Regions from separate parts of the Nitratifractor salsuginis DSM 16511 genome, predicted to be linked through region 1. Evidence: riboswitches for the same ligand, from Rfam matches in the RefSeq annotation. Region 1 holds a riboswitch; the other holds the start of a gene.

The links. A riboswitch is a leader RNA that binds a small molecule or an ion and turns the genes downstream of it on or off. The one in region 1 is predicted to bind cyclic di-GMP.
Region 2: it holds a riboswitch for cyclic di-GMP, as region 1 does, so the genes downstream of both, NITSA_RS07545 (type IV pili methyl-accepting chemotaxis transducer N-terminal domain-containing protein) here and NITSA_RS03740 (proprotein convertase P-domain-containing protein) in region 1, are expected to answer to the same signal.

What each region holds. Positions count from the first base shown of each region.
Region 1 covers NC_014935.1:736,526-748,285, reverse strand. Annotated here, with positions in the region: gene uvrA (excinuclease ABC subunit UvrA) at 1-1,673, opposite strand, end outside; gene NITSA_RS03760 (sulfite exporter TauE/SafE family protein) at 1,728-2,474, opposite strand; gene NITSA_RS03755 (phosphoenolpyruvate carboxykinase (ATP)) at 2,560-3,471, opposite strand; gene NITSA_RS03750 (hypothetical protein) at 3,570-3,989, opposite strand; gene NITSA_RS11390 (hypothetical protein) at 4,211-4,387, opposite strand; gene NITSA_RS03745 (hypothetical protein) at 4,483-5,205, opposite strand; gene NITSA_RS03740 (proprotein convertase P-domain-containing protein) at 5,216-7,630, opposite strand; cyclic di-GMP riboswitch class I at 7,685-7,783, opposite strand; gene NITSA_RS03735 (PqqD family protein) at 7,965-8,237, opposite strand; gene NITSA_RS03730 (M15 family metallopeptidase) at 8,339-8,995, shown strand; gene NITSA_RS03725 (hypothetical protein) at 9,145-9,369, shown strand; gene NITSA_RS03720 (hypothetical protein) at 9,504-9,872, opposite strand; gene NITSA_RS03715 (mechanosensitive ion channel family protein) at 10,008-11,276, opposite strand; gene NITSA_RS03710 (6-carboxytetrahydropterin synthase) at 11,310-11,760, shown strand, end outside.
Region 2 covers NC_014935.1:1,490,428-1,502,187, forward strand. Annotated here, with positions in the region: gene trxC (thioredoxin TrxC) at 84-515, opposite strand; gene NITSA_RS10925 (ATP-binding protein) at 616-3,780, opposite strand; gene NITSA_RS07535 (hypothetical protein) at 3,795-4,556, opposite strand; gene NITSA_RS07540 (type IV pili methyl-accepting chemotaxis transducer N-terminal domain-containing protein) at 4,572-5,390, opposite strand; gene NITSA_RS07545 (type IV pili methyl-accepting chemotaxis transducer N-terminal domain-containing protein) at 5,412-6,191, opposite strand; cyclic di-GMP riboswitch class I at 6,365-6,448, opposite strand; gene NITSA_RS07550 (pyridoxal phosphate-dependent aminotransferase) at 6,592-7,779, shown strand; gene NITSA_RS07555 (DedA family protein) at 7,802-8,269, opposite strand; gene NITSA_RS07560 (outer membrane beta-barrel protein) at 8,285-8,803, opposite strand; gene lepB (signal peptidase I) at 8,879-9,583, opposite strand; gene NITSA_RS07570 (saccharopine dehydrogenase family protein) at 9,819-11,036, shown strand; gene NITSA_RS07575 (OmpA family protein) at 11,090-11,760, shown strand, end outside.

The DNA of each region.
Region 1 (11,760 bases):
ATATGGTCCGCCGCCAGGATCGTCTCTTTGTCATGCTCGACCACGATGACGCTGTTGCCTTTGTCCCGCAGGGACTGGAGAGTGCGGATCAGCTTGAGGGTGTCGCGCTCGTGCAGCCCGATGCTGGGCTCGTCGAGCACATACATCACCCCCGTCAGCCCGCTGCCGATCTGGCTGGCGATGCGGATACGCTGGGCTTCGCCCCCGCTGATGGTCCGGGCGTCCCGGCTCAAAGTCAGATAACCCAGCCCCACATCGTAGAGGAAGAAGAGCCGCTCCCGGATCTCTTTGAGGATCGGCTCGGCGATGAGCTTCTGCTGCTCGCTGAGGTGGCTGAAGTTGCTCTCGTCGGCGAAGTAGGCGTAACTCTCCTCGATGGGCATATTGACGATATCCGCGATGTTTTTCCCGTCGATCTTCACCGCCAAAGACCGGGGGCGCAGGCGGTTGCCCTCGCACTTGTCGCAGACCTTCTCGGTCATATATTCGGCCAGGTCCTTCTCGTCGGTGAACATTTCGTGGGCAAACTTCACCACCCCGGGCCACTCCCGCTTGAGCTTGTGGCGCTTCCAGGTAAAGTTCACCGGTTCGCTCCCCATCCCGTAGAGCACCTGCTTGCGCTGATGCTCGGGCAACTCTTCCCAGGGAATATCGGTAGGGATATCGTTCTGCTCACAAAAGGCGGTGAGGAATTTGGAGTAGTAGCTCTTGTTGAAGCCGTGCATGATCCGCACCGCCCCTTCGGCGATGCTGCGGGAGGAGTCGATGATCTTGCTCATATCCAGGGTATAGCGGATCCCCAAACCGTCACAGGCGGGGCAGGCCCCTTTGGGGGAGTTGAAGGAGAAGCTCACCGGCTCCAGCGGCTCGAAGCTCAGCTTACAGTCAAAGCACGCCAGATGCTCAGAGTAGTGGAAATCCTTGCGGTCCAGCCCTACTTCTTCGTGGTTGAGCACTTCAATCTCCACTTCGCCGTAACTCTCTTTGAGGGCCTTTTCAATGTCCTGGCCGATCCGCTCTTTGGAGCCCTCCTTGACCACGACCCGGTCGATGACCACCTTGATAGTGTGTTTCTTGGTCTTGGCCAATTCGATCTCATCATCCAGGCGCACCATCACCCCGTCGATCATCGCCCGCACATACCCTTTGTGCCGCAGCGATTCGATCATATCGGCGAAGGTGCCTTTCTTCTCCTTGACCAGGGGAGCCATAATGACCAGTTTGGAGCCCTCAGGCAGACGCAGGACCTCGGTGATGATATCACTGGCACTCATACTGGAGATGGGCTTGCCGCAGTGGTGGCAATACTGCTTGCCCACCCGGGCGAAAAAGAGGCGCAGGTAGTCGTAGATCTCGGTGATGGTCCCCACGGTGGAACGGGGGTTTTTGGAGGTGGTCTTCTGGTCGATGGCAATCGCGGGGGTGAGTCCCTCGATCTTGTCCACATCGGGCTTGCCCACCCGACCCAGGAATTGCCGGGCGTAGGAGCTGAGCGATTCGATATAGCGCCGCTGCCCCTCGGCATAGAGGGTGCTAAACGCCAAAGTCGATTTGCCGCTGCCGCTGATGCCGGTGATCACCACCATTTTGTTCTTGGGGATCTCCAGCTCGATGTTTTTGAGGTTGTGCTCTCGGGCACCCTTGACCTCGATGATGTCGTGATGTTTGCTCATAAACTCTTCAATCCTTGTTTTAATTCTTTATTCTCAACGCTCAACGCTCAAATCTCATTTCGCAAAAAACATCTTATAAACCATGATCGCCAGAATGATCGAATACATAACGACAATGAAAGTTTTATGGCGTTTGTTACACACATGCTCTTTGAGCCAGACTCCCAGATAGACCCCGGCCAAAGATCCGGCTCCCACGATCGCGCCGCTGAGCAGATCAATCTGCCCATGCATCAACCGCCCGATCAATCCCGCCACCGAAGAGAAGACGACGAAAAAGAGCCCGGCGCTGACCGCCTTTTTGACCGGATAGTGCAACAGGCCCGAAAGAAGGGGGATCAAAATGATCGCCCCACCCACCCCGATGCTGATGGCGATGACTCCGATCCCTACCCCGATGACAAAGAGCAGCGCTTTGGGGAGGGATCTGCTCTCCTCTTCATCGCTATGGGCTTTGGAAGTCATCATTCGAATCAAGGCAAAAAGTACAAAGCCGATGAAGACCGTCTGCAGCACCCGATCGGGTACATAAGGGGTGATGTAACCGCTCAGATATCCCCCCAAAAAACCACCGAAACCGACAAAGAGCCCTTCCCCCAGTTGCAGGGAACCCTTCTTGATATTGAGATAGGAGCCGTAGACGGAGCTGAAGACCATCTGCATAATGGAGATTCCGACCGCGTGCTTGAAGCCAAAGCCCATCAACAGCAGCACCGGCACCAGCACCGTACCGCCCCCGATCCCGAAAAATCCCGAAAGCGTGCCGATCCCCATTCCGACAAAGAAAAGGAGTATTTCCATACATATCCTCTATAGAGAAATACGCGATTATACCATCTTGGTAATGTGAACTTTCCAAAAGCGCTATGTTGCCTTATGCCCCTAGCTATACTATAGAAACTTGAGACTGATCCTGAAGCTGTTTGACAATAGCGTTGTAGACTTCAGGCAAGCGTTCTTTATCCCAGGGTATTGAGACACGATAAGCGGGAGTTTTCATCGCCATTTTCGCAAAAAATTCAAAGCGTTCTTTCTTCATAAAAGAAAAACTCACAAAGACACTTTGATAAAAAGCCCTGAACTTTTCAATGCCTTCCAGAGGCCTTACGTCGATTGAATCGTTCGGTTCGCATTGTCTCAACTCAAAAAGGGCTTTGAGAAGGGCAGGTTCCCCGGCAAAATTCTCCACGCGACGCCCCAGAGTTTCCGGTTGTCGATAGGGACGATGGTAAGGGAATGAAGGGTAGACAATAAATTCCCCGTTTTCTTGCTTTATCGGGAGTGTATCATCCGCAAAAAGAGTATGCCCGCGTCCAATGAAATAGTCTGTAAGTGTCGATTTCCCCCCGAAGGAGGGGGCAGAAAAGAAAACCACTCCTCCATCGATTTCCACTGCCCCAACATGAAGCATCGTGTAATTTCTTTCCAATTCAAGCGCGATCGGGAAAAAAGTATGATAAATCCAAAATTGAAGTAATCGGGGGGTAAAGTCTCTTCCTTTTGCATAAAGGATGCGTCTACTTTTGCCATCCCAAACCAGGGTCAAGACATTTACAATCTCCAATCCCCAGTCATGATCTCGCTCAATCTTCTCAGGAGAAGTGTTGCTCAAATAATAGCATCCACGTCCAGACAGATACAACAGAGAGCTTCGTCGCTCAAACCCCTGATATGTGTCGATTTCCCTTACTTCGATCGTGTTTAATCTATCGTTGCCGGAATGAGAAAATTTGAAAGAGTCATACTCTTCTTGCAAACTTTGCTGATCGACAAAGAGGAATTGATGTCCATGTATCATACAAACTTCTTCATTTCTCCCCACATCTGACGATATTCAGTGAACTCAATAGAATATGTGTCGGATTTTTTATAAAATCAGTTTTTCTTTTTGTCAGGTTATTCAGGCGGTTCTCCAAACTTATCTTCAGAATCTTTGGGTTTTGGCGGTTCCCATACCACATCGGCACCGCCTATGAGGTGAGTTCTTTTGACATAGGAAGCTTCATCTTCGGCCTCTTCGTCACCGGTTCCTTCATCTTCGTTCGATCCAGATTCTGCGCTCTCCATTCTCTCCGCATTGAGCGAAGAGTTCTTTTCCTCTTCGGTATTGGAATTTTTCGGGTGAAATCCCCTCTCAACTCCAGCGTTCAGAGCCTCATTTGCATCTATGGCAGAGGATGTGTTCTCTGTTTGGGTTGTCGCTGCGCCCGTAGCGGCAGGTTTTTGATTCACTTTATCAGTATTGAATCTCATAAAAGCGACCACTACCAACACAAGAAGAATCACTCCATATAAAATCGCTCGATTTTTCGGCATAAATATTCGTCCCTTTCTATCAAAACGCTACTGAATCCGGCATTGGAAGGTATATCTGTTTATATTGTCCGTATCCATTAGAATGAATCGGTTTACCATCCTTTTTTAGTTAGATTGGTTTCTGTATAGCGGATATTTCCATTTACTTTGACAAAGTTCACACGCCTCATCTTCTGATCATATTCTGATTTTTATCGATCTTGATAGAGGACCCTTTCTTATTACCAGCCAGATGGATCGCTTGGTGGTCCTCCGAATTGATCGGCTTTTGCCCTAGTAGGCTTGGCCAAGCTGCCCAACACCATTATGGATGGAGCCGAATATGCAGCCTTTTTCAAAAAGTTCCGGCGAGCATTAAGCATCTTGCCATTCAGCTTCTCTCTTTTTTGCTTATTCATTTAGGAGTTCTCCTATGCTTTTGCATATATTTATCATTATATCGAAACCACTATCAATATAATTAAATTCATACATAAATTATTGAATCTAAAAGTCATTTCGGCAGCACGACTGGTTTAAAATCTTCCTCAAGTACCGGCCCCCTGACCCATCGGAATGTCCGGATGTGTTTACCGTCCATATTGAGATTGATCTTATCCAGTTCATCGACACTGTACGTCTGCTTATTGTCCACATCAACCAGAGTAAATTGGTTCTTCATTCCTTGGTTGAGGCCGGTCTCTTTATACCGGATATTTCCATCTATTTTGACAAAGTCCACACGCCTCGCGTCATCAAGTTTAATCCTAATATCCGCATTGGAGAGGTCGACACTCTTTTGATTTTTGACCTGGAAGGTCCAGACAGCTCTTTCATTCGACCCCTTCTCCGGGTAGCTACGATAATCGCTCCAGTAATCACCGCTCTCCTTATCTCCCCAATTATAATGAGGAAAAACCACCTGGAGTGCTGCCGGCCCGTAGGCGGGGATATCGTGTCGGTCTTTTCCATTCCAGCTGTCAACAAGCCGACCGAAAACCCCGGCTGTATTATGCTGATAAACGGTCCCGTCTTCTGCAGTGGCAGAGACTCGAGTACGCATATACCATCCGCCTTCTCCGGCTTTGGAGTCTTTCCCTGTATCGGGATTTGTCTCTTGTTTTTTGTCGGAGGAACCCAACCCATCCTGGGAAGTCCCCTGACATCCCTGCATCAGACCGACCAGTGAGAATAATATCAGGAAAGAAAAAAATCTATAAATATTTTTGCTTTGCATCAGGAGCTCCTTAATCATTACTGTAGGTCAGAGGATAGGCGAAATGGTTGACATAATTATCACTTTGGTTCTTCTCGATCTTGATAAAGAACCCTTCCATCGGCTCGATGGAGCCGCCGAATCCAGGTGTCGAAGGATCTATCGCTTCATATCCGGTAACAGGACCTGTTTCATTGCTATCATGCTTATAGACAATTTTGTTGATATAATCATCGTTATTTATATCTCCCATCGGATGGTAAGTCATTCCATCTGCATTGTGTTTAAAATAGAGATTGGCCAAATGAAAGGCATAAGGGAATGGATTGCCTGCCATATATTTTTTGTAATCAACCGTATCTGGATCACTAACTTCATTTTTAGGCAGCAGGTATTCGTGTACTTTACTAAAGTTGCCATCACTGATACCGACTGCAGAGGCATCTTCCACCGATGTTGGATTGATATCATCTAGTGTTTCATTAATAGTGATATTCTTTTCATTCCCCGTCCCTCCGAGGTCGGCGATGATCCAATATCCCTTGCCCGGCACGACGGTATCCCCAGCATTGAGTTTCCGTTTATCCGTGTTGGGATGGGTCGTACCGTTGATCTCATAGTTGTCACTACCACTCTGCTCGTACATCACCCAGTCAGTACCATATTCACCCAAACCGTCGTCACCTCCCAAAAGATCAGAGATGGAGTTTGCCCCAGTATCACAACTGAAGCTGATGATTTTCCACTGCATATGGGTCAGTGTGGTTCGGTTTTTTCCGCAGAGAAACTCCCGGTAGGCTGCTTCATGATTACCGGTAACTTCATCCTGAATATTTCCTCCATCGTCCGGATCAGGGTCCGTTATACCGGCAGACACATTGTCATAGCCATCGCCCACTTGCAGCCATTCCGGCAGCCCGTTCTTTTCTACAGCCGGGTTGGGATCACACTCAGGGTTATTCCTTCCCTCTTCACAGTCACTGTAGCCATCATTATCACTGTCACTGTCGAGGTAGTCGGGAATACCGTCATCGTCGGTATCAGGAGAAACAAGCCCTATACTTCCGGGGGCACTTGAGGTGTTTTGGTCATAAGCATCATCCAAACCATCACCATCGTCATCGGTTCCACTCGTTGCAGTGTAATCCCCTGTTGATTGCGCCTCCACATTATCGGGAATGCCGTCGTTGTCGCTGTCGAGGTCGACAGAATCAAGAATGCCATCGTTGTCGCTATCCCGATTGTTCGAAGTGCTGATATTAAGATCTGCCTCGTTGAAGGTTCCTTCATCTTGACTCGCATCATCACACATATGCAGTGTCCAAGTGCCTTTCGGATCTTCTCCATTAAATGTACTCAGCGGCTGATCAGGTTTTCTATACACCGGATGATCCAAATCTTGATCATCACTATCATCACCGATAGATTCCGTCGCGGCATCGGAGAAATTGGTACTTAAATTTTGGGCATTCCCCCCTTCATCTCTTATCAAATCAATCACTGTTCCAAAGGGAGAAATGAGTTGAACAACAAGATCTCCTCTCCATGAATGTTCTATTTTTACTAAAATCGTTATATCGTCGATAACATCACCATCTGATACGTTAAATGTTCGATCCAGACAGTTGTCGGGATATCCATCATCAGGAATCGTTCCTGTATCTGTATTGGAAACTGTCTGAGCCACAACAGGAGTTCTCTCGTTTACATCCAAAATTCCATCGTTATCATCGTCGATATCTTTGACATCTACAACACCATCTCCATCAGTATCGAGAGCTTCAAAATCAAAATTGTCAAACCAAATCGCCTGGCCAGTAGGGTTATCAGTATTGATATCTCCATCAGTATAGACGAAAGTCAATTCACTTACGTATACATCAGTAAATCCCAGGGTGACCATTGCCCCGGTATTGTCAGGCCCCCCATTGTGGTCTTGATTTTCATCAGATTCATATTCACCTGCTGCATTACTTTGGACATAATCTCCCAATTGGACATCATTGGGAGTAACTGTATTCCCATCAATATCTTGTGCGGTGACGATAATTTTGTCATTAAACTCATATGTACCGTCATCGGCATAATCTATATCTCTGAATCTCAAATTACTTAATTTAACCGGCGTAGAGAATTTTATCGTTACCGTAATTTTCTGGGTTGTATCATCATAATCCGCATAAAACTCCAGATTATCATTGGAAAGACTCCCTCCACCGTCATCCAGCTTTGGAGTACTGTCCTGCAATTTGTCAGTATCACCTGTCACAGTGATACTGACATTAACTCCGGAATCATCTACATTGGTATAGTTTTGACTCAAAGCTCCATCAGGCGACCATCCTTCTGTCTCCCAGTCGAATGTTGAAGGGAATGCCAAACTTCCGAGCAATAACATCCCCAAAACAAAAAACCGCTTCAACAATTGCTTATGTATTTTTTCCATTATTGCCTCTTTGCTATGGAAGAGAATATCCGCTTACTCATCCGTACTCTTCTATTAGGCAACCTGGCGATCTTCTCATTTACTGCCAAGTGACAGTATCAAAGACCCATGGCTTTCCGAACCTGCCTCGCAACAGGGGTGGCATTTTCTAGTAGCTTTATATTTTAACCAAAAATATCAAAAGATTGCCAAACCTACTAATATTTTTAGATTTTACGCTTTCAGAATGGATATTTTTCATATAAATTCCGCCAAGGCAAAAGGTGATTTAATTACTCTACTGAGGTTTCCTGAAAATTTTATCGATTGGAGATAGAGGTGTCCGGAGAAATTTTTACTCTATAAAAGCAAGCCTGTTTTCCAGGAGATTATCGATAAAGGTTTCGAGATCTTTCCTGAGTGTCTCCGGGTCCACTTCATAGATCTCCAGAAGCGCCTCGTATGTCTCCCCGATCGTTTTACCTTCCTGAAGCAGCTTCCAGATATCACTGGCGACGCTGTCGAGACCGAAGTAATTTTCGGTGTTCATATCCAGCAGCACCATCTCGCCGTCCACTTCCTGGGCGAATATAGAATCGGGAAAAATCACTTTCTTGGAGAAATCCATCTTTATCACCTTCATTCTGCTGATTTTTAATATTTCAATTTCTTAAATTTAAATAAAAGTATAACAGAATGAGTTGTACCTTTATAATGTATAATGTATTTATGAAAAGATTGTATCTACTCTTTACTCTTCAAACTCTCTTTCTTTCGATAGTGGTTGCCGGCTATACCGCCAAAATATCTTCCATCACCCCCCGGATCGAACATCGTATGCGGGCCGGACACAGCTATCGCGATGGCTGCCCGGTCAAATTGCGGGATCTTAGGTACATAAGGCTGAACTATCTGGGCTTCGACGGAAAGCCCCATACCGGAGAGATGGTGGTTCACAAGGATGTAGCCAAAGAGGTTACGCAAATCTTCGGTGAACTCTATCGGGCGAAATACCCCATCCGCCGAATGCAACTGGTCAGTGACTATGGCGGAAGCGACTATCGCTCCATCGAGGCCGACAACACCTCCGCTTTCAACTGCCGTGCCGTTACCGGCGGCAAAAAGTGGTCCAACCACGCCTATGGAAAAGCCATCGATATCAACCCGATCGAAAACCCCTACATCTCCCGTAGCGGCCATATCGCACACCGTGCCTCCCTCCCCTATCGTATCCGCAGACACAAAAATCCCTTTCACCCCGAAGACCGCGCCCTCATCGCGCCCCACGACCCCATCGTCAGAATCTTCAAAAGCCGGGGCTGGCGCTGGGGCGGGGATTGGCACTCCATCAAAGACTATCAACACTTTGACAAAAACCGCCACTGATTCCCCCCATTATCCTCTCTCAAATCCTGAAACTGACTCAACGAAATGAGTGACAAGACATCGAACGGTAATTCCCGGGTAAGGAGTTCCCTTTAGAATGGCGGTGTCCAATGAATCATTTTGGATCAATTCACCACAAAGGAAATTCCATGAAAAAGACTTTGATTCTCACTGCAGCCACACTCCTGCTCGGCGGCACTCTCCTCAGTGCCGGTGAAACGATGAAAGCAGCCCCTGCCCAGGCAGCACAAGCCCAGGCAGCACAAGCCGACCAGGCCGTCCAGAAGGAGGCCAACTCAACAGACGCGACCAAGCAGGCACCGGCAGGTTCCGGAGAGGAAGAGACAGCAAAGACCCCTGAAACTCAAAAGTAATCCTCCCTTCGCCATCCCGGAGCTTTCATCTCGTCGATTGCCCCGCTTCGGGGTAATCTTTTTAAGCCTTGGATTTTTAGATTTCAGACTCAGATACTTGACTAGCTCCTTCTCATCCGATCCGGCACATCCTGTCAGTGAGAAGAATCACGACTCTTCCCTCTCACACTGACATTATCATCCTTTCTGTTTTTACGCTTCTTTTGGACAGGAAAAGTCTCGAAGAGCATCTGCGCGACTGCTTCTGCCTCCTTTTTTGAGAGTTTTTTAGCCATCGAAGGCATAAGGCCGTAGGTATCAATAGAAGGACAAAGGACCTTATCGATTGAGGGATGGAAGATATAGTCGACGATAAAAGCGACGGCATTCTCGCTGATGGGGTATTTCTCTTTGACCCGGAGCATCACCTCATCGATGGGCGGGCCCAGAAGTTTGGCCCTTTCGGCGGGCGTGACGGGATGGGTGACATGGCAGAGCTGACATTTGCTTTGGAAGATTTCCATCCCCTGCTTTTGGGGACTTTTCTTGGCTTGTGCAATACCTGTCACTAGTATTAAAACGCTCAATACATACAGTACTCTTTTAGACATCGAATCGGATCCCTACTATTCTTTTTTACAGAATCCTAGCACACTATGCTATACAGAGAATGAACCGTCCTCCTTTTCCCTCGTCTCCAGGAGAATCTCCTCCCGTGGAACAGCCAACTCCAGGGAAGACTCTTCAACAATCTTGAGAATTTTTTTGATCACATCCTGCTTGACCCGAAGCCACTCTTCCCAGTTGACGGAGATGGAGAAGGCATAGACGAGGATATTGAGGGAATATTCGCCGATTTCGTCCAGATAGACCAGGAGCGTCCGACGCACTCCGTAACGATCCTCGAGATTGAAAAGACCGTTTTCGTAAGTACGTTTCATTCGACGGATGTAGCGAAGCTTGTTTTTGTTGACGATATCGGGATGGCTGTCGAGCATTTCGTGGATCTCGTAGATCACCCGCTCCAATTCCCGTGTGTCGGTGGTGAGCTTCAGGCGTAGGTAAAATTTGATCCGCCGTCCCACCATCCTCCGGGTCCAATTTTTGACATAGGTATTGGCCAAAACGCTGTTGGGCACGGTGACCAGGGCATTATCAAAGGTGCGGATCTTGGTGGAAGTCAGCCCCATTTCGGTGACGAAACCTTCGACCTTATCGGTTTCGATCCAATCCCCCTGGCGAAAAGCATCTTCACTGACAAGGCGAACAGAGTCGAGGAAATTTGTAATGGTATCCTTGGCTCCCAATCCGATGATCGCACCGCCGATCCCCAGGGAAGTGATCAACGCCGTCAGATCGACCCCGAGACGGGAGAGCACCAGGATGATGAACAAAAAGGCCAAAAAGACCCGCGTAATATTGAGAAAGAGGTTATAGAGCTCCGCGCGGGCCTCTTTTTGACGTTTGATCTTCGCCGAAAGAGTCAAATAGAGCAGGAATTTCGTGATCTCATAGAGCCACCAGAAGAGAAAAAGCCAATAGAGAACGAAAAAGAGAGTATCGATCCAACCCCCCGCCACGAAGATCTCCACCGCTTTTTTAAAGAGATAAACCGTCAGCAGCAGTCGCAAAGGCCGGAAGATACTTTCAAGCCGGCGATAGAGAAGACGGTAAAAGCTCTCCCTACGATGGCGGTAGAGCCGATGTTTAGCCCAGCGCAGGAGGGGGCGTCTCAGCAACCAGTTGAGCGTAATAGCCGCCAGCACCAGCCCCAGAGCCACCAGGAGTTCCCCCGGCGTCACGTGGAGCCACAAGGTATAGTGTAAAAGGGATTCCGGCAGACGGTGGTTGATAAGATTGATCAGCTGCTCCATAGGGAGATTGTAGCCAAACTCCCCATAAAACCATTCAGAGAAATCTGCTATCATCTTCTCCAGCCTATCAAATCAAAGTGAGCAACTATGCGCTGGATCATCGATAAATCCTTCGACTTCTGTTACGGGCATCGGGTGTGGTCCCAGAATCTCGACAAAGAATACAGCCTGGATGAGTGCCTGATGTGCCGGCATCTTCACGGCCATCAGGGGAAAATTAAAATCTTTCTCAGCTCCGAAAGCCTGATCGACGGTATGGTGACCGACTTCAAACATCTTAACTGGTTCAAAGCCTGGCTCGATGCCTCTTTGGACCACCGCTTCATCCTCGACCGCCACGATCCGCTTTTCGGTGACCTGATGCACCACTACGTCGATGAAAAGGGCCAAATGGACGAAGCCTCCTTCTTTTACCACGAAGAGGGATACTGGACCCCGAGGCTCGAGAAGCTGGGGGATGCTCCCGAGGCGCTGATTGAAAAGTACGAAGGGATGGTCGTTGTGAATTTCGTCCCTACCAGCGAGAACCTCACCGCCT
Region 2 (11,760 bases), 750 kb from region 1:
GAAAAAGCCTCAAATTCCGCCAAATCTTTGTGCCTCTTGAGAAGAAATCTCAATGCTCAACGCTCAGCTCTCAGCGCTAAGCGCTAAGCACGGCTGCGGATCCACTGGATGATCTGATCGGCTCCAAGCGCACCGCTAATGCGGTCCACTTCCCGGCCGTTTTTGAAAAGGATCATCGTGGGGATTCCCCGGATACCGAACTGGGCGCTCACCTGGGGATTCTCCTCGGTATTGACTTTGACGAACTGGGCCTGCAGCGGCATCTTGGCCGCCGCCTCGGCAAAGGCCGGGGCCATCATACGGCAGGGACCGCACCAAGGCGCCCAGAAATCGACGACGACCGGCAGATCACTTTTCTCCAGAATATATTGAAAAGTCTGCGCATCGGCTTCGATCGGCTTGTTGTCCAAAAGCGACTGTTTGCAGTAACCGCAGTTGGCTTTGTTGTAATGATCTTTTTTTGGAAGTCTGTTGACTTTAAGGCAATGGGGGCATACGACTTGAATGGTAGACATCATTTCTCCTTGAGGTCGGATCCGGACGAATCCGTTTTTTTTCAAATTATAACGATCCGACAGCCCGGAGAAATCTACCTAGGTTGCATTGGAGAAAAGTTTAGCTTGCCTTCTGCAATTGTTCCCTGATTTCCTCGGCAAAGCGGGGAACGTGGATCGTCTCCGCACAGTTATAGGGCAATTTCTCTCCGTCGTTCACCAGGATATAGGGTTCGACCCCGGCCTCTACCAGGGTTTCGATCAGCAGACATTCGGAATCGTCCGGATCGAGGTTGGCACTGTCGATGAGAATGTAACGGTATCGCTTTCGATCCATCGCCTCGATAAGATCGTTTTCATCGCTCACCCCTTCGACGCTGAACCCCTGCTTCTGCAAGATCCGCTCATAGATCTTTTCGAGGATCGGAGAACGGACATAGAGCAAGACGTCTACCTCTTTCCCTTTTTCCCGAGGCTCTTGGCTAGGAGTCTCCTCTATGACAGCCGTTTCACTCTCCGCCACCTTTTCCTGCGTCGTAGCCGCTTCTTCTCTCTGCTCGGTACGCTTGGTCTGGTGGGCGGCCTCGCGCTCAATACCCTTACCCTTTTCGGATTTCTCGGGCGCAGACGGGTGCTTGGGCTTTTCCTGATAATAGAGGCTGATGATCTGTTTCAGTTCGGGAATGTTGATCGGCTTGGGGATATAATTGTCCAGTCCAGCTTCGAGATATCGTTCCCGATCTCCCGTCAGCGCGTTGGCAGTCAGCGCGACAATGGGGATATGAGGCAGATGATTCACCTGCTCATAGTGCAGGATCTCCCGCGTCGCTTCGATCCCGTTCATTACCGGCATCTGGATATCCATAAAGATCAGATCGTAGTCATTCTGCTTCCGTAGTTCAAACGCCTCTTTTCCGTTAGAAGCCAGGGTGACATCGGCACCGAATTGCTCCAGAGTCGTCCGGATCAATTTCTGGTTGATCGGATTGTCCTCGGCGACCAGGATCTTGAGATCTTTGAAGCCCTCTTCCTCCTCCTTCTGAGGTGCGGCTGCCTGGGGCCTGGGCTGTTTTTTCCACTCCAAGGCACTCTCGATAGCACGAACCGTCTTATGATAGTTCAGAGGCTTGTAAATGATTTTGCTAACCCGATCACGGACGGATTCCGCCGCTTTTTTAAGAATACCAGTCGTAATCAGGACCACACGGGTATCCAGATCCAGAAATTTATTCAATTCTTCACCACGACGGGCGTACTGATGCTCAATAAAGAGAGCGTCGGGCAACTCTTCTGCCGGCAGGGCGAAGAGCTCTGAATAGGAGAGCATCCTGAAATCGATACCCAGGAATTCCGCATAGCGCTGGAGATTGCGCATTGTAACCCGTTCCTTGACTGTTTCAGGGAGAACGGCTGCTGCACTGACACCGTGGAAATCAGGAATCTCTTTCGCCTGATCCGGTCCTTTGGGGAGTGTCAGCGTAAAGAAGAAGGTCGATCCCTTGCCCGGTTCACTCTCGATATCGAGCTTGCCTCCCATCTTTTCGACCAGTTTGCTGGAGATGGCAAGCCCCAGACCGGTTCCGCCGTATTTCCGGCTGGTCCCTGCGTCTGCCTGGGAAAAGGCGCCAAAGATCTTCGCCTTCTGCTCTTCGGTAATCCCGATTCCCGTATCGCGCACCGCGAAATAGATCGTCGCGTCTTTGTCGGTTTCGTTGGTCTTTTCGATGAGAACTTCGACATCTCCATTGGAATTGGTGAATTTGATCGCGTTGCTCACCAGGTTGACGATGACCTGGGAAATTTTGGTCGGATCTCCGACCAGGGTCTTGGGGATGCTGGGATCGACAAACAATCCAAAGTCGATATTCTTTTCGGCAGCCTTGGCCCCGTAGGATTCGACAGCATCCTCGAATTTCTCGATGGCATTGAACGCGATCTGCTCCAACTCGATCTTGTCGGCATTGATCTTGGAGAGGTCCAGAATATCGTTCACGATACTCAACAGGTTGTCCGAACTGTTTTCGATCACCGAGATGAACTCCTGCTGATCAGGGCTCAACGGCGTATTCTTCAGCAGCTGAGTAAAGCCGACGATACCGTTGAGCGGGGTGCGGATCTCGTGAGACATATTGGCCAGGAAGAGGTCTTTGGCTTTGTTCGCCTCGACGATGGTCTCTCCCAAAAATTTGTAGATCGCAGCAAGATCCCGACTTGCGACGATGCGCTGCAGCTCTCTCTTTTTCTGCGGATCAAGCTCGAACTGAATGTTTTTGAGTGTTTCGTCGAGTAGGCGGGACTCTTTGGTGACATTATAGAAAATCACCGCGAGGATCATCAGCAGAATAAGGAAGAAGACAGCCGCAATCGCATATTGGATCATCCGGCTCTTTTCGGTCTCCAGCCGGGTATTGATCCGCTCAGTAGCCAATTTGTAAATGTTGCTGCTGGCCAGGGCCAATTTGTTGAGCCGCTTGTCGGTTGCCGCCGTCCAGTTTTTGGCATCGAGGGGGTATTTTCCGTCATTGATCCCGTAAAGAAGCTTCTCGCGTTTAGGATTGATCTCTTCGGCAAACAGGAGCGGCTGCAGAGTATTCAGAAGTTTGTTACGAAGCTCGGCATCCTTGATCTCTGCCAAAAGAGGAAGGGCATCGATGGAGATCAGACGATCCCAGGTCTTCAGATCCTCTCTGCTCATCTTGCGTCCCGTGATGATCTTGTAGAGCAGATAATCCCGTTCCAGATCCTCTGTGGCATAGACGGAGCTCAACTGCGCCCCCAGGACAAAGGAGGATTTCAAAGAGGGTTCCACGAAACTTGCGGCGACTTTTTGATAAGCCGACACAACCGGTCTGAAAATCCTCTGTTCGAACTCATTGGCCAGGATGTCCCCATATTCCTGGGAGAGAGCATCCACTCTTGACCGTACTGACCGTATCTCCGAAGCGATGGTACCGAGCGTCCGAATATATCGATCGGAGTTTCCGAACTGTTTGGCATCCGCTTTCAACGTCTCCAGGAGCTGATCGACTTTGACCCGTACCTTTTTGAGCTCTGAGAGTGTGGTCTTGTCCTTCCGGGCCAGATAGACACTGCTCAGCATACGCTCACGGCTCAATGCCTGAATGAACGTATCTCCATTTTCGATCGAGTGGACCTGCTTGGCAACAGTTTGATCTTTATGATATTTGAGATAGCTCTGATAGGCATACCAACCCAATCCTCCGATCAAAAGGACAAGCAGAAAAAGGATGATGGAAAAAATACTCTTTTGAAATCGTTTATTCATTGATCCGTCCGCCTTTACTGATTTTTACGATGATAGAGTACAAAGTGATTACTCAATGTCTCCAACTGATCGGTAGAAAGCACCAAAAGGTTGGAGACAAACAATTGGTCAAGACGCTTGTATAAAGATTTACTGACTTCCCAAAAACGACCGAGCGCTTCGCGCTGTTTGAGTAACTCAAGAGGATAAGAGTACTGATCGATAATTTTGAGATCCTTTTCCAGGGCGCCGAGCGCCTCTTGCATCTGCCGACGATTGATCTCCGTCCCCAGGCCGATCCCCAGAGCCAGATAATATTTGGCACTCCGCTCCGCCAGGAATTCCATATTTTTACTGATCATCAGCATCTTTTCACTCTCGCTGAATTTATAGGCATGGGCTTTGGCGATGGAGTTGGCCCCTTCCAACAGAGTCTCACTGTAATCCAACATCAGCGAAGCGTCTTTTTTGTTGGGCTTTTTCTGCAAGAGCTCTTCGATCTGGTCCTTGCTGTAAGTGAGGAATTCCAAAATGTTTTTCGTATCTTCATCATTGGTCGTCAAAGAGATGGTCCGAATGTTCTCCACCAATTTATCGAGATCCTTGCGCAGAATCTCTTCGATTTCAACCTTTTTGGGGTTGGCATAGAGATAGAGATAGTTCCGTGTGAGGTGTTGGCTCAGGTATCGGATATTCTCCGTCGCCTCCAGGACATTGACCTCTGCTCGGGTGGAAGCCGAGAGCAGATTGGGCAGCAGTCCCAATAACAGTGCGCAGATCAACAGGAGTTTTTTCATCAGGCTTTCCCTCGCTTATTTGTTCTCATAGAGTTTCACATAGAGCCGTGTCACATCGTCCATCTTTTTCGTGATCTCATCCGTCGTGGTAAAGACGATGAAGGGCAAGCCTCCCTTCTCGATATTCAGATAGAACTTGTAAACGATCTTCCACAGTTTGTCGACCTGTGCCAGTTTTTGATTGATGCTGGCGGTATTGTCTTTGTTGTTCATCAGGAATTTGAGATTTTTGTCAAACTCTTTAACGGCCGCATTCATCTGGTCCACGGTATTTTTGTCTTTGATCCCTGCCTGATAAGCGATATAGTATTTGGCGATCCGTTGGGCCAGCATACGTTCTTTACCGGATCTCGCTATGACCTTGGACTCTTTGATGTTCGCCAGTTTCTTGATGGAATCGACCACATATTGACTCCCCTCCAACATCGATTCACTGAGGTCCAGGACCAATTGGGCATTGTCAAGGTTAAACGGCTTCTTGACGATCCCCTCCAATTCGTCCAAACTCATATTGACAAAGGCAAGTAGGTTCTTGATCTCGGGATCGTTGATCATTTCATTTAATTTTGCCTGGTTGGCTTTGAACTCTTTGAGGGATTCTTTGAGTTGCTTGTCTGCTTTGGAGACAGCGATCTTCATTCCCCGATAGAGGTAATCCTTGGCGATGCGCTGAGAGAGCATCCGCTGCTTACCAGCGACATTAATCAACTCAATGGCATCCTTTTTGACCAGAGCATTGACTTTCTGCTCCCCACCTTCCACGGCGTTTAAACCATTACCGGCAAAAATCATGACTCCTAGCGCCAAAACCGCATACCTGAACAACTTTTTCATTCCACTCTCCTTTTGAGTTGCTTATTTCACTTTTTGAGCCGCATAGAGGCCGGTCACTGTGTTCATATCCTTCAAGATATCGTTGGACTTCTTGTAAATCAACGAGGGAATGAAACGGTTCTGTGACTTGTTCATAACCTGGAAAAACATAAAATTTTTCTTGACACGATCCAACAATTGATTGATCTGGTCAGTGTTAAGATCCGATTTTCTAAGACGCTCCAGGGAATCCCCGAAAAGTTTCATCGCCGCATCCATCTTCTCTTTGAATTTCGGATCATTAATGCCCCAGACTTTGAGCATATAGAGTGCCGCCATCCGCTGAGAGAGCATCCGCTGACGGCCGGAGATATTGATAATCTCTCCGGACTCTTTGCCCGTCTGTTTCGCGAAGAGCTTAGTAGTATGGTCAGCTGCTTTGAGCAACTGGTCCAATTTCTCCTGCAACTCCGTCGCCTTCTCTTTGGTGGGAGGCTCGGCGAGCATTTTTTTGATCGGTTCCCAAAGCTTTCGTTGCTCTTCAAGGCTCTTTTTGGTCTCTTCGTCCTTGGCAAAAGCGGTCAATCCCTGAAGATGATCCTCAAAAGTCTCCATTACCTTTTTCAAATCCTCTTTGGGGTTGCCAAAGGTATCTCCGATACCGATCATAGTGTAATCTTTGAGCATCCGCTGAGTGAGCATCCGCTGCCGGCCCGCTTCATTGACTGCCTGGGCGAGACTTTTGATCTCGATGGCACATCCCATACTCGTAAATAAACCAAGGCTCACCACGAGGAAAAGGAGTTTTCTCATCCGCTTCATATTTCTTCTCCTTATTAATCAATCAGTATAAGACTGACTTAATAGATTGTATCATGAATCAGGTTTAAAACTCGCAGTAAAATGGGGACAGGAACAGAGAACGATACAGAGGATATCCCACAATTTCTCTTACCTTAGATATATAAGGCAGAGGGCAAAAGTGGAAAATTCTTTCTGGCAACCTGGCGATCTAAGACACTCTCCTTAGACCCATGGCTTTCCGTCCCCGTCTCACGGCGGGTTTGGCCTTAACATCGAAACAGCCTATTCTACATATTTTATTTTAAATCTAATTGAGTGATGGGGGTACACCACAACTCATCCAGAACGGCCAAATTCAATATCCGTAAAAGGGGGAGCTAGGTATAATTGTATCAAACCATCAGGTCGAAAGGTATCTATGTCCGCATCATCACGTTTTTCCCGTAGGATTGAATCGCTTTCCCCGTCAATGACCATTGCCGTCTCCACCCTGGCCCGCGAACTCAAGGCCCAGGGCAAAGACATCCTCAGTTTCTCCGCCGGAGAACCCGATTTCGACACCCCCGAACGCATCAAGGAGGCGGCGATCGACGCCATCCGCCAGGGCCATACCAAATACACTTCCGTGGCCGGGATCCCCGAGCTCCTGGATGCCATCAGTGAAAAATTCCGCCGTGAGAACAGGCTTGAGTATGCCAGAGAGCACCTCCTGGTCAGCAACGGGGCCAAGCAGTCCCTCTTCAATCTGACTCAAGCCCTGATCGACGAAGGAGACGAGGTGATCATCCCCGCCCCCTACTGGGTCACCTATCCCGAACTGGTCAGCTATGCCGGCGGCAAACCCGTCATCATCGACACCGACGACCGCAGCGGCTTCAAAATCACCCCGGATCAACTCGAAGCGGCCATAACCCCCCGCACCAAGATGCTGATCCTCACCTCCCCCTCCAATCCCACCGGCTCCGTTTATGACGGGAAAGAGCTCGAAGCACTGGGAAAAGTCCTCGAGGGAACCCCTGTTACCGTCGTCAGCGACGAAATGTACGAGAAACTGGTCTTCGACGGGACGGAGTTCGTCGCCACAGCCTCCATCAGCGAAGACCTCTACCGACGGACCGTCACCGTCAACGGCCTGAGCAAATCGGTCGCGATGACCGGCTGGCGGATGGGCTATCTGGCCACGCCCGATACCGAGCTGGTCAAAAAGATGATTTCGCTGCAATCGCAAAGCACCTCCAACATCAACACCATCACCCAATACGCCTCCATCCCTCCTCTGCTGGGAGAGGTGGATGACGAGATCGAAACAATGCGCCAGGCATTCGAAGCGCGTATGCACGAAGCGGTGGAACTCTTCAACGCCATCGACGGCATCAGCGTTCTGCGCCCCAAGGGGGCCTTCTACCTCTTCGTGAATATCAAAGATCTGGGCATCGACTCGATGACCTTCAGCCAGGAGCTTCTGAAAAAGTACGGTGTGGCGGTCGTTCCCGGTATCGGTTTCGGCAGCGAAGGTTATTTCCGCTTCTCCTATGCCGCCGATATCGTAACCATTCGCGAAGGGGTAAGACGGATCGAGAAATTCGTCAAAGAGTTGAGAAGCTGAGTCTTTTTAAACCGGTTCCTTTTCAGGAAAACCAGCTCCGCACCGCCGCGGAGAAGTAATAACTCCCCAAGCCCACGACCAATCCCCAGACGATCGAAGCGAAGAAATTCAAAACAACGAACTTTTTGAAATCGTATCGACTCAGCCCCATAACGATGGGCACCAGGGTTTTGACCCCGTAGATGTATTTTTGCAGGAAAACGGCCATCCAGCCGTATTTGCGCATCAAAAGATTGGTATAGGCGATCTTCCGCCGGTGCTTTCTCAGATATTTGAGCACCTCTTTTTTGTTGGTCTGAGCGAGATAGAAGAGAAAGGTATCCCCGAGGAAGTTGGCGACGGTCGCCACGGCGATCGAAAGGGTGATATCCATCTTTCCCAGAGCTGAGAGGATTCCCGCCCCGGCCAGAGCCACCATCCCTCCGCCGAAAGAGTAAAACGCAAGAATGATATAGCCGTAAATGGCTAAATTATGAAGAATATCTTCCAAAACGACGGCCGGGGTCTATTGACCGAAGCTGTATTTGATACCGATGGAGGTCACGAGGCTGCTCTCGTCGCCGCTGTAAAGGTATTTCCCTTCGCCAAAGAGTGCGAAATCCCCGCGTAACTGGTACTCGACCCCTCCGCCGATCGCGGCGAACAGGCCGTCATCCGTTCCGTGAAGGTTGTGGGTGAAGAATTGCGCTCCCACACCCAGCAGAGCGTAGGGGGTCATTTCACTGGCGTTGTCGGCATACCAGAGGGCATTGACCCCCCAGCGATAGACGGCACTGTCTCCACCGCCTACATAATCCTGGTTGAATTGATAATCAAAGGAGGCCTGGATTGCACCCACTTCCCAGAAATTGATTGTGGAAAAATTATAGTTGTAGCGAAGTCCCCAGCCCCAGCCATCCTTCAGATACATATCGTCATCGTTGAAGGAGTAGTTGCCGACGGCCTCCACCGAATGGGTATAGAGATCGTGATCCGCCGCCTGCAGGCTCCAGACGGCACAAAGTGCGAGCAGGATCTTTTTCATTTTTTATCCTTCTATTACGGTTTACAACCGTTGAATCGTCAGAAGCGAGTATAACAGAAAAAGCATTAATAGTAATTAATATTTTTGGCGGATCACATTGGGGTGTTTCGGGTCGAAATGGCGGATGGAAGCCATCTCTTCGAGGCTCCGAGGGCGTTGCCAAATCCAAAAGACCCGGTAATAGATATAGTCATAGGGCACCGGCCCGAAGAAGCGGCTGTCGGTAGAATTGTCTCGGTAATCCCCCATAAAGAAATAGCGGTGGGGCGGAATAATCGTCGGCGGATAGTCAATCAACTCCTTTGGCCCCACCACCGTGGGGTCGTGACGGACATTGAAAAAGTGCTGATAGGGGTTAAGCAGCCACAGCGATCCTTCACTGCGGACCAAAGGCAGACGGTAGCGGGCAGCGAAAGCCCGGGTTTTGGCAGGATCGGCTCCGATTTGCAGATAGAAATTCTTGTTTTTCTCCATCACTCTATCTCCCGGCAGAGCAACACAGCGCTTGAGGTAGAGCCGACGGTCGAGGGGATGCCGGAAGGCCAGCAGATCCCCCCGGTGAATCCCCTCCTCCCGATCCCAGAGGTGCTGATCGATATAAAAACCCCAGGAGGGGATATGAAAACCCGCCGTCAGATTCTCCACCCAGACCAGATCCCCATCCATCAGCGTATCGTTCATACTGATATCGCTGACCCGGTAGAGGCGGACAAAAGAACCCAAGAAGAGAAAAAGGATCATCAAGACCATAACGAGTTTGAGACTTCGACGCCAATACATTCCATTTCCTTAGAACTCATTTTTCTTACTCCAGCATTCAGTAATCCAACAATTTGTGATGGAACTTTCACTCGATGGCGACAAAGGAGCACCCAACCCCGCAGGGGCACCGTAGGTGTCTGCGACTGCCAGAGCTATCGAGTGAAAGCGCCGCTTGGAATGAGAATAATGCTTGCCGGTTTAATACGAATAAAGCTCTGATATAATCACATAATTTTCATCAAAAGGGGAAACGATGTCTCACAAAACTCTCATCATCGGCGCCGGGGGCGTCGGAAACGTCGTCGCGTTCAAGTGTGCCATGAATGCCGATACCTTCGGTGAAATCACCCTCGCCAGCCGGACCAAATCCAAGTGTGACGCCATCGCCGAAAACGTCAAAGCCAGGACCGGCGTCACCATCAAAACCGACCAGGTCAATGCCGACCATAAAGAGGAGGTGATCGACCTCATCCGCAAAACCGATGCCGAGATCGTCATCAATGTCGCCCTGCCCTACCAGGACCTCACCATTATGGACGCCTGCGTCGCCACCGGCACCGACTACCTCGACACCGCCAATTATGAACACCCCGATACCGCCAAATTCGAATACAAGGAGCAGTGGGCCCGGGATGACGCCTTCCGCAAAGCAGGGATCATGGGGCTTCTGGGCAGCGGTTTCGACCCCGGAGTCACCAACGTTTTCGTCGCCTACGCCCTCAAACACTACTTCGACCAGATCAAAACTATCGACATCCTCGACTGCAACGCCGGAGACCACGGCTACCCCTTCGCCACCAACTTCAACCCCGAGATCAACATCCGCGAAGTCAACTCCAAGGGCCGCTACTGGGAAAAGGGCGAGTGGAAAGAGACCGAACCGATGGAGATCAAAATGGTCTGGGATTACCCCGAAGTCGGCCCCAAAGACAGCTACCTCCTCTACCACGAAGAGGAGGAGTCCCTGGTCAAAAACATCCCCGGCCTGGAGCGGATCCGCTTCTGGATGACCTTCGGTGAAAGCTACCTGACCCACCTGAAGGTGCTGGACAATGTGGGCCTCACCCGCATCGACCCCATCGAGGTGGACGGTTGCGAAGTGATCCCCCTGCATGTGCTCAAAGCCCTGCTCCCCGATCCCGCCAGCCTCGGGCCCCGCACCAAAGGCAAGACCAATATCGGCGTCGTCGTCCACGGCATCAAGGACAGCAAAGAGAAGACCATCTACATTTACCAGGTCAAAGACCACCAGGATTGCTACGCAGAAGTGCTCAGCCAGGGGGTCAGCTACACCACGGGCGTGCCGGCGATGATCGGAGCGAAACTGATGCTTCAGAAGGTCTGGTATGAAGAGGGGGTCCACAATATGGAAGAGTTCGATCCCGACCCCTTTATGGAGGAACTCAACAGGCAGGGGCTTCCCTGGAACGTGATAGATCTGGAGAGTCCCGAAGCTTTGAAAATCGACTGAAGAGGGATTAGGTTATAATCAAATGAGTCAAAGACCTCCTTGAAAGGGAATCAATGAAAAAGCTCGGGAAAATCGGCCTCTTCCTTGCCCTGGCATCCGCCACATCTTTGAGTGCAGGATCTACCGCCGATCACTACCGCCACCTGGTCGGGTCCGGCATCTTTACGTCCAATAACCTCTATCTCCAGACCGGCTGGTATGACCTGGGCAGCGACGGCACGGGGGACAAGCCCGACCTGAGCAATGCCAATTTCGTCGGCAGTTACTATTTCGGCCAACTGGGCGATACCTGGCGCCCCTTTGTCACCGGAGGATTCGGTTTCACGGACATCGAGCAGGATCACGTCAATCTGGGCAGCGGGGATCTGGGTGATGTCGAACTCGACTCCACCTACCTCAAACTGGGCGGCGGCATCAACTACAACCCCACAGCCAACTTAAGCCTGGCACTGGGTGCGACCGGCCTCTGGATGCATAGCGACGGAGACTACAACGGCAACAATGCCGACTTGAGAGCCTATTTCGGCAAAGACAGCGACACATCGCTCTACGATCTCTACGGCAGCGCCAACTACCATATGGAGATCAACGGTTTCAAACCCTATGCCGAACTCACCCTTCACTATCTGAATATCGACTATGACTTCGACCTCTCTTCCACCAGCGGCTGGAACGGCGATCTGGCCGTCGGAACCTATACCCCCACCCTCACCACCTGGATGGA